3 regions of the Neobacillus sp. SRL179 genome follow, and region 3 is predicted to be linked to each of the others. Evidence: riboswitches for the same ligand, from Rfam matches in the RefSeq annotation. Region 3 holds a riboswitch; each other region holds the start of a gene.

Region 1 (5,235 bases), 1.6 Mb from region 3:
AGCCCAAAATATTCAAAAAAGAATCAGAACAATAAACATAATCCGTATCAGTCTCATAGTCCCAACTGCCTATTTTGGCGATTTCTTGCGCTAAATTTAAGTTATTCGTTATTTTTACCAATTCAGCTTCCTTTTGATCGAGCAAAGTAAGATTCCTGGCGAATCCATAGACCCCTATGATGCTGCCATTCATTTTAATCGGGATATTGGTAATATTTAAATGGACATCATGTCCCTCTTTATGGATTACCTTACAATTATAATTTTGTGGTTCTCCCATTAAGGCCAGCTCAAAGTGGCAAAAGACTCTTTCTATGTGATCTTCTCTCAAGTATTGGTGAAATGAACCAGTTAACTCATTTGGTTTATAGCCGATAAACTCATCCACTTTATGATTCGCAACTAAAAAATCCCCTTGTTGATCCAGTGCGAAAATTGCATCCGGATGCTGATTAAAGATTAAGGAATAAATACTAAAATCGTGAAGTGTATTAGGCTGCATTCTTTCCCGTTGAGCATCAATTTGTTTCTGCACTAACATGTCTTTGGCGATCAATCGGCCGGCCCCCTTAAAACAATAAATCCTAAGTTAATAGGACAATGGTTTGAATTGCACCCTATGTTTTCTCTTTCTTTCATCATATAGGTAATGTGTATATAGTTCATTATGAAAAAAATGGAGATAAATTGTAATCCCCATTGGTTCCCTATTTTAATTCCTATATAGGAACCAGTTCCTATTTTAAATTACACCATACTGCTATTTCTTCTTCTTGACCTCAATTGTTTGATTAATCGTGTTCTAAACCGCTCCTTTTGCCTAAAAAGCTTGTATAAAAAACCGTCTTGACTAACATAAAAAAGGCAGAGAAACTTAGCTCTCTGCCTTAGTGAAGTGAGGTCTGACCCCATTATCTCGCTAATGTCCGTTTTAAGAATTCCCTCGTCCGCTCTTGCGTTGGATGTTGGAAGATCTGCTCAGGGCTGCCTTCCTCAGCAATGACTCCCTTGTCCATAAATACTACGCGATTGGATACTTCCCTGGCAAATCCCATCTCATGGGTCACGATTAACATCGTCAGACCAAGTTCAGCCAGTTCCTTCATAACTTTCAGAACTTCTCCGACCATTTCTGGGTCAAGGGCTGAGGTGGGTTCATCAAATAACATGACATCCGGTTCCATGGAAAGGGCTCTAGCAATCGCCACGCGTTGTTTTTGACCGCCTGATAATTGCTTGGGTTTGGCATTCACATATTTATCCATCCCTACAATTTTCAAATACTTCAACGCGACCTTTTCCGCTTCATCCTTGGAGCGCTTTAGCACTTTGACTTGCCCGACCACACAATTGTGGAGGACATTGTGATTATTAAATAGGTTAAATTGTTGGAATACCATGCCCATTTTTCGACGGTAAGTGAATAAATCATGCCGATCATCTAAAATATTTTCGCCATTATAGATAATTTGGCCGCCGCTTGGCTTTTCTAACAGATTGATACAGCGAAGAAGTGTCGATTTCCCAGAACCTGAAGAACCAATAATACTGACCACTTCTCCCTTCTTGACGGAGAAATCAATATCTCTTAACACTTCATGCGTTCCAAAGGATTTGTTTAAATGCTGAATATCAATGACTTTTTCCATACGATTTCCTCCTTCTTTGTCAGTTATTTCGTTACCTGTATGTCCTCTTCACCAAGCATCGTATAGTTGTCCGGGCCTTCTAATTTTCTTTCAAAATAAAGCAAAACTCTTGTAACAATAAACGTCATCACGAAATAAATGATACAAGCTACGAAAAATGATTCGAAATATCTAAAGTTGTTTCCAGCAACTGATTTAGTTAAGAAATACAACTCCGACACGGAAATCACATTCAGTACCGACGTATCCTTAATGTTAATAACAAATTGGTTTCCTGTTGCCGGTAAAATATTGCGGATCACCTGTGGCAGAACTACATTCATCATCGTTTGCAGATGATTCATCCCAATCGCCTGCGCTGCTTCGAATTGACCTTTATCAATCGAAACAATCCCGCCACGGACAATCTCCGCCATATAGGCGCCTGTATTAATCGAGACGACAATGATCGCTGCTGCAAAAACATTCATATCAATATTAAAAGCCAAGGCTGAACCATAATAAATGACCATCGCCTGAACAATCATCGGTGTTCCACGGAAAAACTCAATATAAATAGAAAGAATAACATTAACCACTTTAAGCAATACTTTTTTAGCTCCACGTTCCGGAACAGGTATCGTGCGGATCACCCCTGCTAGTAAACCAATGATGGCACCCAATATGGTTCCAATTAGGGCAATCACCAGCGTCATGCCAGCTCCGCGAAGGAACATCGGCCAATTTTCCGCGATAATTTTTACTATCCAATCAAAGCTCAACTTTCTCCCCCCTATTTCATCATAAAACCGACTGCAAAAAATACAGCCGGCTTCATGTCCTGATTATTTTGACGCTGGTTGATTCTTGATTGCCTCATCCATGATGTTTGTGCGTTCTTCTTCTGAGATTTCTTTTAAAATCCCATTGATCTTGTCTGTTAATTTACTATCCTTTTCAAGGCCGACCGCAATGGCGGTATCATCTTCTGATGTTTTAAATCCATCTGTAAATTCGACCATCGCAAATTTATCATTAGCAGATGAAGCACTGACTGCTTCAGGACGTTCAGATACGTATCCATCAATGATGCCGGATTCTAAGGCCACCCTCATCGCTGGGAAGTTGTCCATTGCTGTTGCTTTTGTTACTCCCTTGATTTGGTCAATCACGGAATAGTGGAAGGTATTTAATTGTGCGGTCACTTTTGCTCCCTTGAAATCTTGGATCGAAGTAGCACCGTCGTACTTGCCGCCTTTTTTAACCACCATCACTAAATTGGATTTATAATAGTTGTCCGAGAAGTCGATTGTTTTCTTCCGTTCTGCTGTTGGTGACATCCCGGCGATAATTGCATCAATTTTACCTGAAGTTAACGCTGGAACAAGGCCATCCCATTCGGTTTTCACAATAACTAATTCTTTCCCTAAACCATCGGCAATTTTTTTAGCGACTTCCACATCATAACCACCTGCATATTGTGAAGTGCCTTTGATTTTCACCGCTCCATTAGAGTCATCATTCTGAGTCCAGTTAAACGGGGCATATCCTGCTTCGAGACCTACCTTAAATGTATTGTCATCCGATGCGCCAGAAGCTGTCTTCGTACTTGTCCCGCATCCGGCCAATAGAATAATAGCTGAAAGCAATGTGACTACAAATAATGATGCCTTTTTCCTCATGTTCATTCTCCTCCTATTTGGTTAGAGCTAAAGTACAACAAAAAACGACCTTGAGATAAACTCAAGGTCGCAATATGTATAAGTTGCCCTAAAGTCCTCCCTTATCCCGAATGAGATAGCACAACTCAATAAACTGGGTCGTTTATTGAGACAGTCCTGCAATTCTTCACTGCAGACCCAGCATGTAATACTGAGAATATTACAAACTTCGGCGATACTTCCTTCTCCCTAGCATCATGGCTTCTCAAACTCCACTAAGGACTGTTAACTACCGCGCCTCTACCTCACTGAAAAAAAGTGAGGTTACTATTAAATTATATTATTAGGCTACATCAAATTGAGAATTCTGTCAATGTTCTTAATTTTTCAGCATGTTATTTCATCTAATTTTCATTGTTAAGTAGTTTTACGATTTGTCCATCTTTAATTCCATGTTTTTGAACGCTGCCGCTCTATCTCAAACTACTCATTTTCTTAAACAATAAAAACACCCCCGCCATCTAAGCGAAGCGGAGGAGGAAAATGAACTGAAGTTGAACTTCTATCTAGTCTTTTTTTTATCGAACAACTTGTTTTTGCTCAGATGATTAATTTGTAACTAACACGCCATCAGTCACCAATTCACTAGGAAGTTCGGTGAATTTCTGCGCTTCAATTAATAACTCTTGACGCTTGGCAAATAGACTTGGGCAATTCGGCTTAAAGCAGCAAGGGCATGTGTCCATAATTCCAATATTATATGCTTTAACATGTTGATCTTCTACTCGGCAATATAACATCGCTTTATGAGTATCAGAGAATGTTAGCAGGATATTAAAGGTTGAGTTCTCAAGGTCAACATTTTGTACTTTTGCATTTGCTAGTTGCATCGTGTTCACTCCAGTTCTAATAGATTTTTTTTGCTTACGAAACATTATAGCAAATATCTATTCTGCTAGTCTATCACCTGCGCGTTAATCCAGAATTTAACGAAAAGGGGATCGACAATAAGAAAAGAGAAGAAACTAGTAGTTCTTCTCTTACATATATTATTGCTACTTAAGAAGGGTATGACCCCTGTTCCACACCTCACCGCAGTTCCGGCACAACGTTCTCTGGCATGTTTCCAGTAACGCCTGCGACAAGGTTTTCGGCTGCTTTCATGGCCATATCGAATCGAGTTTTATCTGTTGCGGAGCCGATATGCGGAAGCACGACGACGTTGTCCATTTTCAAGAGAGGATTGTCTTTTTCGACAGGCTCAACCTCAAACACATCCAAGCCGGCTCCAGAAATTTTTCCTTCTTGCAGCGCTCGAATGAGGGCCTTTTCATCTACTACTGATCCCCGTGAACAATTAATAAAAATAGCATTTGATTTCATCCGATTGAACTGTTCTTCCCCCATAAAGTGGTAGGTAGAATCATTCAATGGCACCATCACTAACACGAAATCAGCCCGCTCTAATAGATCATTCACTTCACTGTATTCAATCCCGTATTGTTCCTCCAACTGAGGCTTTCTGCTGTTACTGTTATACAAGACATTCATTTCAAAGCCAAGTGAAGCTCTTCTTGCCACCTTCTCACCGATCCGCCCCATGCCAATGATTCCTAATGTCGCATGGTGAACATCCTGGCCATAGAAGTAGGTTTCATGAATGGACTTTTCCCACTTGCCAGCCTTCACGAAATGATTAAATTCAGGAATCCTTCGTGACGTTGATAAAATTAATCCAAAAACCAGGTCAGCCACAGCCTCATCAAGAACATAAGGGGTGTGTGTACCGATGACACCGCGTTCCTTCATCGCTTCAATATCAAAGGCATCATACCCAACGGCAATGTTGCTGACAATTTTTAAATGAGGCGCTTTTTCTAAAAATTCCTTCGTAATGACGCCCTTAGGTGTCATCAGACCTTCCACATCCGCCACTTCCTTCAGGA
Region 2 (5,235 bases), 850 kb from region 3:
ATGTTCAGCTCCAGCGACCGTGGCGCTTCCGTTTTTCTTACCTTTGCATAGAATATTTATATAAAAAATGGGTATATTACATGCTGAGACATATTATTCGCATGATTTGGCAATCGATGGTATACTTTCCGTAGTATTTCAGTTATTTATTAGGAGGTCAATCAATATGGCTATTTCACATGTAACAGATCAAACTTTTGCTACTGAAACAGGCTCTGGCTTAGTGCTTGTAGACTTTTGGGCACCATGGTGCGGCCCTTGTAAAATGATCGCTCCCGTTCTAGAAGAACTTGACTCAGAAATGGGCGATAAAGTAAAAATTACGAAGCTTGATGTGGATGATAACCCACAAACAGCATCTAATTTCGGTGTTATGAGTATTCCAACTTTGTTGGTACTTAAAGATGGCGAAGTGGTTGATAAAGTAGTCGGCTTCCAACCTAAAGATGCGTTAGCAAGTGTATTAAATAAGCACGTATAAGCTGCTTAATTAGGTAATAAAAACCTTAGCTAGAATTCAATCTGGCTAAGGTTTTTTTATGATTACCAATCAAACTTACTTTTCTTTATGGGCAGTATGCTTTAAAATTTTAAAAGACAGATAAAAAAAGACGGAGGGAGCGGCCGGAATGAATGAAACTATAAAGCAAAAACTGACCCTGCTGCCTGATCAACCTGGCTGCTACTTAATGAAGGACCGTCAGGGAACCATTATTTATGTAGGAAAAGCAAAAGTCTTAAAGAACCGGGTGCGTTCCTATTTTACTGGTTCGCACGATGGGAAGACATTACGACTTGTGAATGAAATAGAGGACTTTGAATACATTGTTACCTCTTCTAATATAGAAGCGCTGCTGCTTGAATTAAACCTGATTAAGAAGCACGACCCCAAATACAATATCATGTTGAAGGATGATAAGACCTATCCGTTTATTAAACTTACAGCAGAAAGACATCCGAAACTTATTATTACAAGAAAAGTAAAAAAAGATAAAGGCAAATATTTTGGTCCATATCCAAACGTCATGGCGGCCAACGAAACAAAAAAATTGCTTGACCGGATTTATCCGTTACGCAAGTGCTCGACATTACCAGACCGTGTCTGCTTGTATTATCATTTAGGTCAATGCTTGGCGCCTTGTGTGAATGAAGTGAGTGAAGAACAGTACAAACAAATGACCGATGAAATAAGCCGTTTTTTAAATGGCGGCTACAAGGAAATCAAAAAAGAACTTACCGAAAGAATGACTGCTGCGTCTGAAGAATTGGATTTTGAACGTGCCAAAGAATACCGCGATCGAATTGTTCATATTGAGACAATTATGGAAAAGCAAAAGATCACCATGACAGATTTTACAGACAGAGATGTCTTTGGGTATGCGGTCGATAAAGGCTGGATGTGTGTACAGGTCTTTTTTGTCCGTCAAGGGAAGTTGATTGAGCGGGATGTATCCATGTTCCCCATTTACAATGAGCCAGAGGAAGAAATATTAACATTCCTTGGTCAATTTTATACAAAAACAGAGCACTTCAAGCCTAAAGAAATTCTGATTCAAGATGAAGTCGATCTTCATTTGGCTGAACAACTGCTGGAAGTAAAAGTATTGCAGCCGCAGCGGGGTCAAAAAAAGGATCTTGTCAAAATGGCGATTAAAAATGCGAAGATTGCCTTGAATGAAAAGTTTTCTTTGATTGAAAAAGACGAAGAGAGAACCATTAAGGCAATAGAAAACCTTGGTGAGCTTCTTGGTATTTATACTCCGCACCGGATTGAATCATTTGATAACTCCAATATTCAAGGGACTGATCCTGTTTCGGCTATGGTTGTATTTATTGACGGTAAGGCAAATAAACGAGAATATCGGAAATACAAGATTAAGTCTGTTAAAGGCCCTGATGATTACGAATCGATGCGAGAGGTAACTAGAAGAAGATATTCACGGGCGTTGAAGGAGAACCTGCCACTGCCAGATTTAATCATTATTGATGGTGGTAAAGGTCATGTGGAGGCAGTTCGAGATGTTTTAGAAAATGAACTTGGGTTGGATATCCCGCTCTCAGGTCTTGTAAAAGATGAAAAACACCGGACCTCCCAGCTTCTTTATGGAAACCCGTTGCAAATTGTTCCTTTAGCAAGGAACAGTCAGGAGTTTTACCTGCTACAGCGAATCCAAGATGAAGTTCACCGGTTTGCGATTACCTTCCATCGTCAAATTCGGGGAAAAAGTGCGTTCCAATCCTTGCTTGATGATATTCCAGGCATTGGTGAAAAACGCAAAAAGTTATTATTGAAACAGTTTGGCTCAGTGAAGAAAATGAAGGAAGCTAGTATAGAAGAATTTACTGGTTTAGGTATTCCGTTAAATGTAGCAGAGGAATTAATCGATAAACTTCATTCAGAATGATTGTCAAGAAAAAAAGTCCATGCTATAATAAATGAAAATTTAAATCTATCACTTTATAGTACTAAAGTGTAGGTAGAGGTGCGAGCTTCAATAGTAGTGGTTCTGAGAAGGATGAGCTTCAAGGAAGAATCATGAAAGGGAATGTTCGCCGAAGTAAAGAAGGTCTCATTTCTTTCTTTGCTGGTTCTGTATTGAACAAATCCAGAATTGTCAAGACCTGTGTCTTGGAGAGCTATCTTACGTTGTTTGTACAGGAATTTATTTCTTCGTGTTCAAAAAGCAATGAGATGCCCTTCTCATTGCTTTTTTTATTGGTAGGGAATGCATCCTTTTTTAAAGTAAACTAAACGTAAAAGCTTGTGCAGGTAATTTTCTAAAGAATTCGAAAGTAGGGGAAAAGATGGGTTTAGTTGTTCAAAAATTTGGAGGAACCTCAGTTGGCAGTGTAGAACGAATCCTAAATGTCGCACAATGTGTAAAAGAGGAAACACAAAGAGGCAATAATGTGGTGGTTGTTGTTTCCGCAATGGGAAAATCGACCGATCAGCTTGTAAGTTTAGCTAATGAAATTTCCAGCCAGCCGAGCAAACGCGAAATGGATATGCTCCTCTCAACCGGAGAGCAGGTGACCATTGCGTTATTGTCTATCGCCTTAAACCAACAAGGGCTAAGTGCTGTTTCCTATACTGGCTGGCAAGCGGGGATCATTACAGAACCGGTCCATGGCAATGCCCGAATTGCTCAAATAAAAACGGAAGCGATTCAAGCGCAGCTCTCCGAAGGTAAGGTTGTCATTGTGGCTGGATTCCAAGGAATTACTGAGAATGGGGAGATTACCACACTTGGACGGGGTGGTTCAGATACAACAGCAGTGGCTTTAACTGCTGCCTTACATGCGGATAAGTGTGATATTTATACAGATGTAACTGGAGTTTTCACAACGGATCCAAGATATGTTAAAGCAGCACGCAAATTACAATCCGTTTCATACGACGAAATGCTCGAACTTGCTAATTTAGGTGCTGGGGTGCTGCATCCTCGAGCAGTGGAGTATGCAAAAAATTATCAAGTAAAGCTTGGTGTCAGATCAAGCATGGTGAAAGAAGAAGGAACAGTCATAGAGGGGGAAGCAACAATGGAGCAAAATTTAGTTGTCCGTGGTGTGGCATTTGAAGATGAAATTACTAAGGTTTCCATCTTAGGACTAACAGACTCATTAACAAGTTTATCAACCATTTTTACTACATTGGCACAAAATCATCTTAACGTCGATATTATTATTCAAAGCACTACGGAGGGCGGCACTGCTAACCTGTCATTCTCCATCCACACAAATGATTTAATGGAAACATTAAAAGTACTAGAGGATAACAAAACGGCACTAGGTTATGAACAGTTAGATGCTGAAAATAAATTAGCTAAGGTCTCCATTGTGGGTTCAGGAATGATCTCCAATCCAGGAGTAGCGGCTAAAATGTTTGAAGTATTAGCCAATAACAATATCCAAATCAAAATGGTCAGTACTTCGGAAATAAAAGTATCTGTCGTTGTCGAAGAAAAAAACATGCTAAAAGCTGTAGAAACACTACACGAAGCATTTGAACTAGGACAATAGCAAATAAGGTGTCAGGCACCGTTGGTGCCTGACACCCTATTTACCATAATGAACGTGAAATGCTTCATTACCCCTTTTTAATTGGGTCTTTTGTGTCCCATTTGACCGTGAATTGAACTTTATTTGACTTTTTGACGGGGTGCTCAAATGCTTCAGTGCTCGCTTCTTTTAGAAATTCAATTTGCTGTGCAAGGAAACCGGCTTCGAGCTGGAAAAAGTGCTCCGCTTTTGATTTTACACGCGAGACAATAAGAGGACTAGTTAATTCTATCTCCATTTCATTTTTGGTTTCCTTTACTAATTCAAGTTGACCCCAAGATGCAGTGTTAAAAAACTCAGCTACTTGAGTGATATCTGTGAAAGGAAATTTCCGGGCTAGACGCTTTCCTGCCCAATATAATATTTCGGGTGCATCTTTTCCAAGAATTTCGGGCAAAAGGATTTCTCTGATCAGTTCATATCCGAAAATGGATATGGTTCTTGGTTCAGCTTCATTCATATTCAGATTAACGGCTGTACTTTCTTTCACATGTTTCCCCTCTTTCTATCATTCTATTATATACAATTTTATGGATGTTTCAGTATAAAAACCAATGTTATTGTGCAATATCTAAATTATTTTTAATCATAATTATGATTACCTAAAAAGTGAAATAATCAACAGTTAGATGTTGGTAATTTCATGAGAATTTATGGATGTTTTCTCGGTGAGAACTAATGGAATTGATTTGTCAATCGACTTTAGTATAATATCAATATATTTTAAAAATTTTCTTTTTTTAATAAAGTTTGTGTATACGTTTTCTTGACGCTCTAGTTTGATGGGAGTAAAATGGACATGTCACATAATTGTCACAGTGATAATAGGTTAAGAATCTTTACGGGGAATTTAAGAGAAGAAGCTTAACTTTACTTTTTTAAAATTTAAAGGGGGGTAAAATAATGGCGGGTAATCGAGAGTTTGTAAATCGCAGATTGCATTCATTGCTGGGAGTTATTCCAATTGGTTTGTTCCTGATTCAGCACCTTGTAGTCAACCATTTTATCACAGGAGGACCAGATTCCTTCAATAAAGCTGCAGGCTTTATGGGAAATCTTCCATTTCGTATTGTCTTGGAAACTGTAATTATCTTTTTACCATTGTTATACCATGCAATCTATGGACTTTATATCGCTTTTACTGGCAGCAGCAATGTTAATAGGTTCGGAACCTAC
Region 3 (5,235 bases):
ATGCCAGACCAAATATTTAGCTTATTCTGATAAGCGTTTGTAGTGTTTGAATTATTTTTTTGATGGGAAGTACTAGTCAAATTGCTTCACCTTCGTATCTAGGATATTCTTCACCTTTCCCATTTTTGAAGAGGAGTAATCATATACAGTAGTAAACATTCGAATTTGAATGTTTGGTCTCGATAAAAACAAAAACTGCCCTTTTTTTACCTAGGGCAGTTTCTGTTTTTATTAAAAATTAAAATTATCTGGATCGGCACCAAATCGTTTATTTTCATTTAGAGAGTTAATTTTTTGAATTTCATCAGCCGTTAACTCAAAATCAAAGATATTTGCATTTTCTATAATCCGGCTTTCTTTAACAGATTTCGGAATCGTGACAATTTCATTTTGCAGATCCCATCGTAAAATAACTTGGGCTGTTGTTTTATTGTAACGCTCTCCGATTTCTATTAGAGCTGGGTGCGCTAACAGTCTTCCTTGACCTAAAGGAGCCCATGCTTCCATTTGGATTTGCTGTTTCTTGCAATACTCTCGAAGCTCAGTTTGAGCCAATAATGGATGTAATTCTACTTGATTGACCATTGGTTTAATTTCTGCACTAGACAATAAGTCTTCTAAATGATGAATTTGGAAATTGCTGACGCCTATCGCACGAACACGACCTTCTTTATATAGGTTTTCGAGAATTTTCCAAGCTTGTTTATACTTTCCTTCAACAGGCCAGTGAATTAAGTATAAGTCAATATACTCAAGTCCGAGTTTCTTTAAGCTTGTTTCGAATGCTTCTAAGACTTTATCTTCACGTTGATCAGAATTCCAAACTTTTGTTGTAATAAATAGCTCTTCACGAGGAACTCCAGATTCCTTGATTGCTTGACCGACACTTTCTTCGTTTTGATAAAGGGCAGCGGTATCAATAGCTTTATAACCTGCTTTAATTGCTGATTTTACGGAGAGAAGTGCTTCATCACCTTCTTGCACTTTATATACACCTAGGCCAAACCAAGGCATTTTGACGCCATTATGTAGGGTTGTTGAAGATTGTAAGTTATTCATTCCCATCTCCTCCTTATTGATTCATACAAAGTAAGTATAGCCCCTTCATTGAGGTGGGTGCAATTGATTTGATTGTATTTATTTTCTAAATATTTTCCAAACATTGTTAATGTCTCAGTTTTTTTTCTATCACTGATTCAATCATTTTCCATGGCAAAGTATTTTTTAGAAAAAGGCTGGTTTTTACACCCTTTCCGATTGGGTAGCGGAGGTCGGGGGATGCAGATTGTGAAGCAACATGTGCTGCGAGTCGCGCTACATCTTTAGGATCACCATGTGCTGCTTTTCCCTCTTCCACTTCTTTAAGTAAACTTTTCATATATGGAAGGTACGGGGAATCAGCATTTATTTCCATTTGGTCAACAGTGGCCCAGATATTCGTTTGATAGGAACCAGGTTCGATTAAGGAAACATCAATTCCAAATGGTTTAACCTCGAGCCTTAAGCTTTCGCTATATCCTTCCAGTGCATGCTTTGACGCCGTATAGGCAGATAATCCGGGAAATCCAATTCTTCCACTTATACTGCTGATATTGATAATTCGACCATGTCCCTGTGTTCTCATATATGGAAGGACTGCGTTTGTCACAGCAATAATCCCGAAAAAGTTAGTTTCAAATTGATATCGATAGTCACCAATAGAAAGCTCTTCACTAAAACCTCCCAGCGCAAAACCAGCATTATTAATAAGCACATCAATCGAAGAATAAGCAGAGAACCTAGTTTTTATGGAATCAATGGATTCGGATGAAGTAACGTCTAGTGGTAAGACCTGAATCCGCTCCTCCACTTTTTTCTCTTTTGCATAAGTAAGCAATGAGTTGGCTTTTTTAGTGTCCCTCATTGTGGCAATAACCGTAAATCCTTTCAAAGCAAGTTCAATGACACATAATAATCCAAAGCCACTGGAAGAACCGGTTACAATCGCTGTTTTCCTGCTCATTTATTTCTCCTTTTATTTTTTTTCTCTTTGTAAAAGTCTTCATTCACTTTAAGCAAGCATCATAAAAAAGGCTGCCCAAACCCATTCCTTTCTGGGAAAGACAGCTTTTTTGAATTATAGGATTGTTGCGCTTTTGCTAGCAGGCAGAAGCTTTTGCAGGACTAACTTTTCTTCTTCATTTAAAGGTACCAATGGTAAGCGGACACCACCAACGTGAATCCCAGACATGTTTAAGGCTTCTTTAACTGGAGTTGGGTTAGGTGCAGCAAATAAGCCTTTCATAAGTGGGAGAAGACGGCGATGCGCAATTGCAGCTTCCTGTATTTGACCATTTTTAAAGTTCGTAATCATTGCCTGCATTTCGTTTCCGATAATATGGGATGCAACCGAAATGACACCAGTGCCGCCAATAGCTAAAACAGGTAATGTTAATCCATCATCACCGCTATACAAGGTGAAATTGTCTGGAGTTTGGCTAATGATTTGGGCCATAGCATCTAAGTTACCACTTGCTTCTTTTATTGAGACAATATTTGGAACTTGTGAAAGACAAACTACGGTTTCCACGGATAAATCGACCACACACCGTCCGGGAATATTATAGAGAATGACCGGTAAGGTAGTTGATTCCGCTATTGCTTTAAAATGTTGATATAATCCTTCTTGAGATGGTTTGTTATAATATGGGACTACAAGCAAGATGCCGTCCACACCAGCCTCTTCGGCAAGACGAGTTAACTTGATGGAAGCTCTTGTATTATTGGAGCCAGTGCCAGCGATGACTGGAACTCGGCCAGCTACTTCCTCTACAACAAATTTAAATAATGCAACTTTTTCTTCTATTGATAGGGCAGGGGATTCCCCAGTTGTTCCAGATACCACCAATCCATCAGATCCATTGGCAATTAAATAATTGACAAGTGTTTTTGTTGCGCTAAAATCCATCTCACCATTTTGATCAAATGGTGTAACCATTGCTGTTAAAAGTTGGCCAAAATTCATTATTATCACCCTTAAAATTATTTTTACAAAATAAGTGGGAAAGGCCAATGTAGAATCAACGCAAAAAAGCAGCAACGAGGGTTCGCTGCTGCTGTAGAAACAAAAATAAAAAGTTCCTATGCGTGAGATAGCCCTCCATATAGTTTCCTATATGACAATTCTGTGCTTATTCAACAACAGAACCAGCTTCAAGTCCAATGAGATTCTTAAAGCTTCGGCAAATTCCCCTTTCGACAATTATCATAGGAACTCATTTTCCTCAAATTGTGTACTAATGGTTTTTGCGCCTCTATCCTCACTTCAAAAGGTATTGAAGTAAGAGATTATGTAATTGTTAGTTAATATAACAGAAAATTCACGTGGATTCAAGTGAAATGCAATATGTTTTAGTTGAGTAAAATAAGTTTAAGGAATTACAAGGAAGGGAATCGTGAAGTGAAAGTTGAATATTAATTAAAATAATATTTACATTTCCGAAAAAAATAAGAGGGTGGGAAATAAAATGAATTCTATTCCTAGGCCAGCATCCACAGTTGTTTTAATGGATCATTTATCCAAAGTTTATATGACAAAAAGACCTGACACAATGAAATTTATGGGTGGATATTATGTTTTCCCGGGGGGAGCGGTAGATTCTACTGATGACATTCAAGCTAACAACAAATTTATTACTGGAAAAAGAAATGACTCTTTTACAATTGGGCATTATGTCGCTGCTGCAAGAGAACTATTTGAAGAAGTGGGTGTTTTAATTTGTAAGAAAAAAGACGGCACACCCGTTCATTTGGATGAAAAAGTAGAAATGGAATACCGCCGTCTCCTAATCAATCGGGAGATTTCATTTTTACAGCTATTACAAAAGGAAGAACTCCAATTTCCTCTTGAAAGCTTAGCTTATATTGGACAAATCGTCACACCGGATATTAGTCGAATAAGATTTGATACCCGTTTTTTTCTCTCGTATCTTCCAAAAGGGCAAACACCCAAACCAGATCCAAATGAAATCAGTGAAGCATGTTGGATGGACCCTGCTGATGCCTTGAATGCTTATAAGCAAGGCGACATATCACTGGCTCCGCCAACCATTCATACATTGAAAACGATTATTAACTATCAAAAGGGCGGTCAGTTGAATATGCCCGAGTTTATTTTTGCTGATTATATTAAAGATCTGAGAGAGTAATAGGAATCCTGCTTTGATACAATTCCGTCTTTTATTAATTTGATTAAGTGTGCCTCAGTTGTCCGTTTAGCAACTTCAAAAACATTGGGGTGGGGGAGATTGTCATAAATGATGTTTGTTAAATCGGAAACAGTTATCTTTTCATGCTCGCTTAACAACGATTTGATTTGGTTTTCACGGAAATATCTTCTATTTAAAACAAAATCAATGTGTTCATAAGGATTATCTACCCATTCGCCATGCCCAGGACCTATTTTACTTAAATTTAATTGTTTTAACCTTTGTAACGTGGCAATATAGTCTGACATATCGCCATCTGGGGGTCCTATCCATGATGTCCCTTCAGCAACGATATTATCCCCTGCAAGGAGAATCCGTTTGGTCGGAATATACAGGTTTAATTGACCTGCAGTATGACCTGGTGCGTGAATGAGGATAATTTCTTCTCCAGCAATGCGAATCACGTCGCCATCATTTAAGAATGCTAAACGGTTCCATGGCCCAATGGCCGCCACTATACCCGGCTTTTCAAGCGGATGTCCATAAACGATAGGATTCCAATCTACTAATTGAAGAACTCCTGGGGCATGGTCTGGGTGTGAATGGGTTAAGATTATTGACTTAGGTAAAGCGAGACCGGTCTGCTTAATCACATTCTGTAATTCTATTTTAGTATCAGGCTGATCATACCCAGCATCGACTAATATACTTTCTTTGTTGTTACCAATTAAATAACAATTTGTAGTAGTGTGTGGCAGTAAAGTCGGGGTTGTAATAGGCACCCGAATAATTTGGAACTCCTTAACATTTTCCATGGTTTACTTCCTCTCATTAATTCATAAATGCAGCTGTCTTAATCTATAAATTACGTATTCACCATGAAAACGTTATATTCCTGCTGATAAGAACATATCTTTCTGAGTTTTTCTAACAGAAGCTAAAATAAAAATTTATATACTATCGTCCTATTTTTAAACAATTCTGCTAACCGGTTACTTGGCATAAAAATTTTCTGTATAGTATGGCTGTGATTCTTTATTAAAAGCCA

What was found. Region 3 has a riboswitch for lysine ahead of dapA (4-hydroxy-tetrahydrodipicolinate synthase). Riboswitches for the same ligand answer to the same signal wherever they lie in the genome.
Region 1: linked by a shared signal. The riboswitch ahead of AC4E8C_RS21355 (transporter substrate-binding domain-containing protein) and the one ahead of dapA (4-hydroxy-tetrahydrodipicolinate synthase) in region 3 are both predicted to bind lysine.
Region 2: linked by a shared signal. The riboswitch ahead of AC4E8C_RS17845 (aspartate kinase) and the one ahead of dapA (4-hydroxy-tetrahydrodipicolinate synthase) in region 3 are both predicted to bind lysine.

The regions. Positions count from the first base shown of each region.
Region 1 covers NZ_OZ481792.1:4,336,110-4,341,344, forward strand. The annotation lists gene AC4E8C_RS21340 (sensor domain-containing protein) at 1-556, opposite strand, end outside; gene AC4E8C_RS21345 (amino acid ABC transporter ATP-binding protein) at 912-1,649, opposite strand; gene AC4E8C_RS21350 (amino acid ABC transporter permease) at 1,673-2,410, opposite strand; gene AC4E8C_RS21355 (transporter substrate-binding domain-containing protein) at 2,474-3,310, opposite strand; lysine riboswitch at 3,419-3,600, opposite strand; gene AC4E8C_RS21360 (hypothetical protein) at 3,898-4,179, opposite strand; gene AC4E8C_RS21365 (2-hydroxyacid dehydrogenase) at 4,379-5,235, opposite strand, start outside.
Region 2 covers NZ_OZ481792.1:3,596,608-3,601,842, reverse strand. The annotation lists gene trxA (thioredoxin) at 167-481, shown strand; gene uvrC (excinuclease ABC subunit UvrC) at 630-2,405, shown strand; lysine riboswitch at 2,471-2,648, shown strand; gene AC4E8C_RS17845 (aspartate kinase) at 2,806-4,020, shown strand; gene AC4E8C_RS17840 (YslB family protein) at 4,088-4,549, opposite strand; gene AC4E8C_RS17835 (succinate dehydrogenase cytochrome b558 subunit) at 4,963-5,235, shown strand, end outside.
Region 3 covers NZ_OZ481792.1:2,745,090-2,750,324, reverse strand. The annotation lists gene AC4E8C_RS13500 (DUF2243 domain-containing protein) at 1-80, opposite strand, end outside; gene AC4E8C_RS13495 (aldo/keto reductase) at 232-1,059, opposite strand; gene AC4E8C_RS13490 (SDR family oxidoreductase) at 1,166-2,002, opposite strand; gene dapA (4-hydroxy-tetrahydrodipicolinate synthase) at 2,117-3,004, opposite strand; lysine riboswitch at 3,125-3,304, opposite strand; gene AC4E8C_RS13480 (NUDIX hydrolase) at 3,507-4,187, shown strand; gene AC4E8C_RS13475 (MBL fold metallo-hydrolase) at 4,163-5,002, opposite strand; gene AC4E8C_RS13470 (CAP domain-containing protein) at 5,180-5,235, opposite strand, start outside.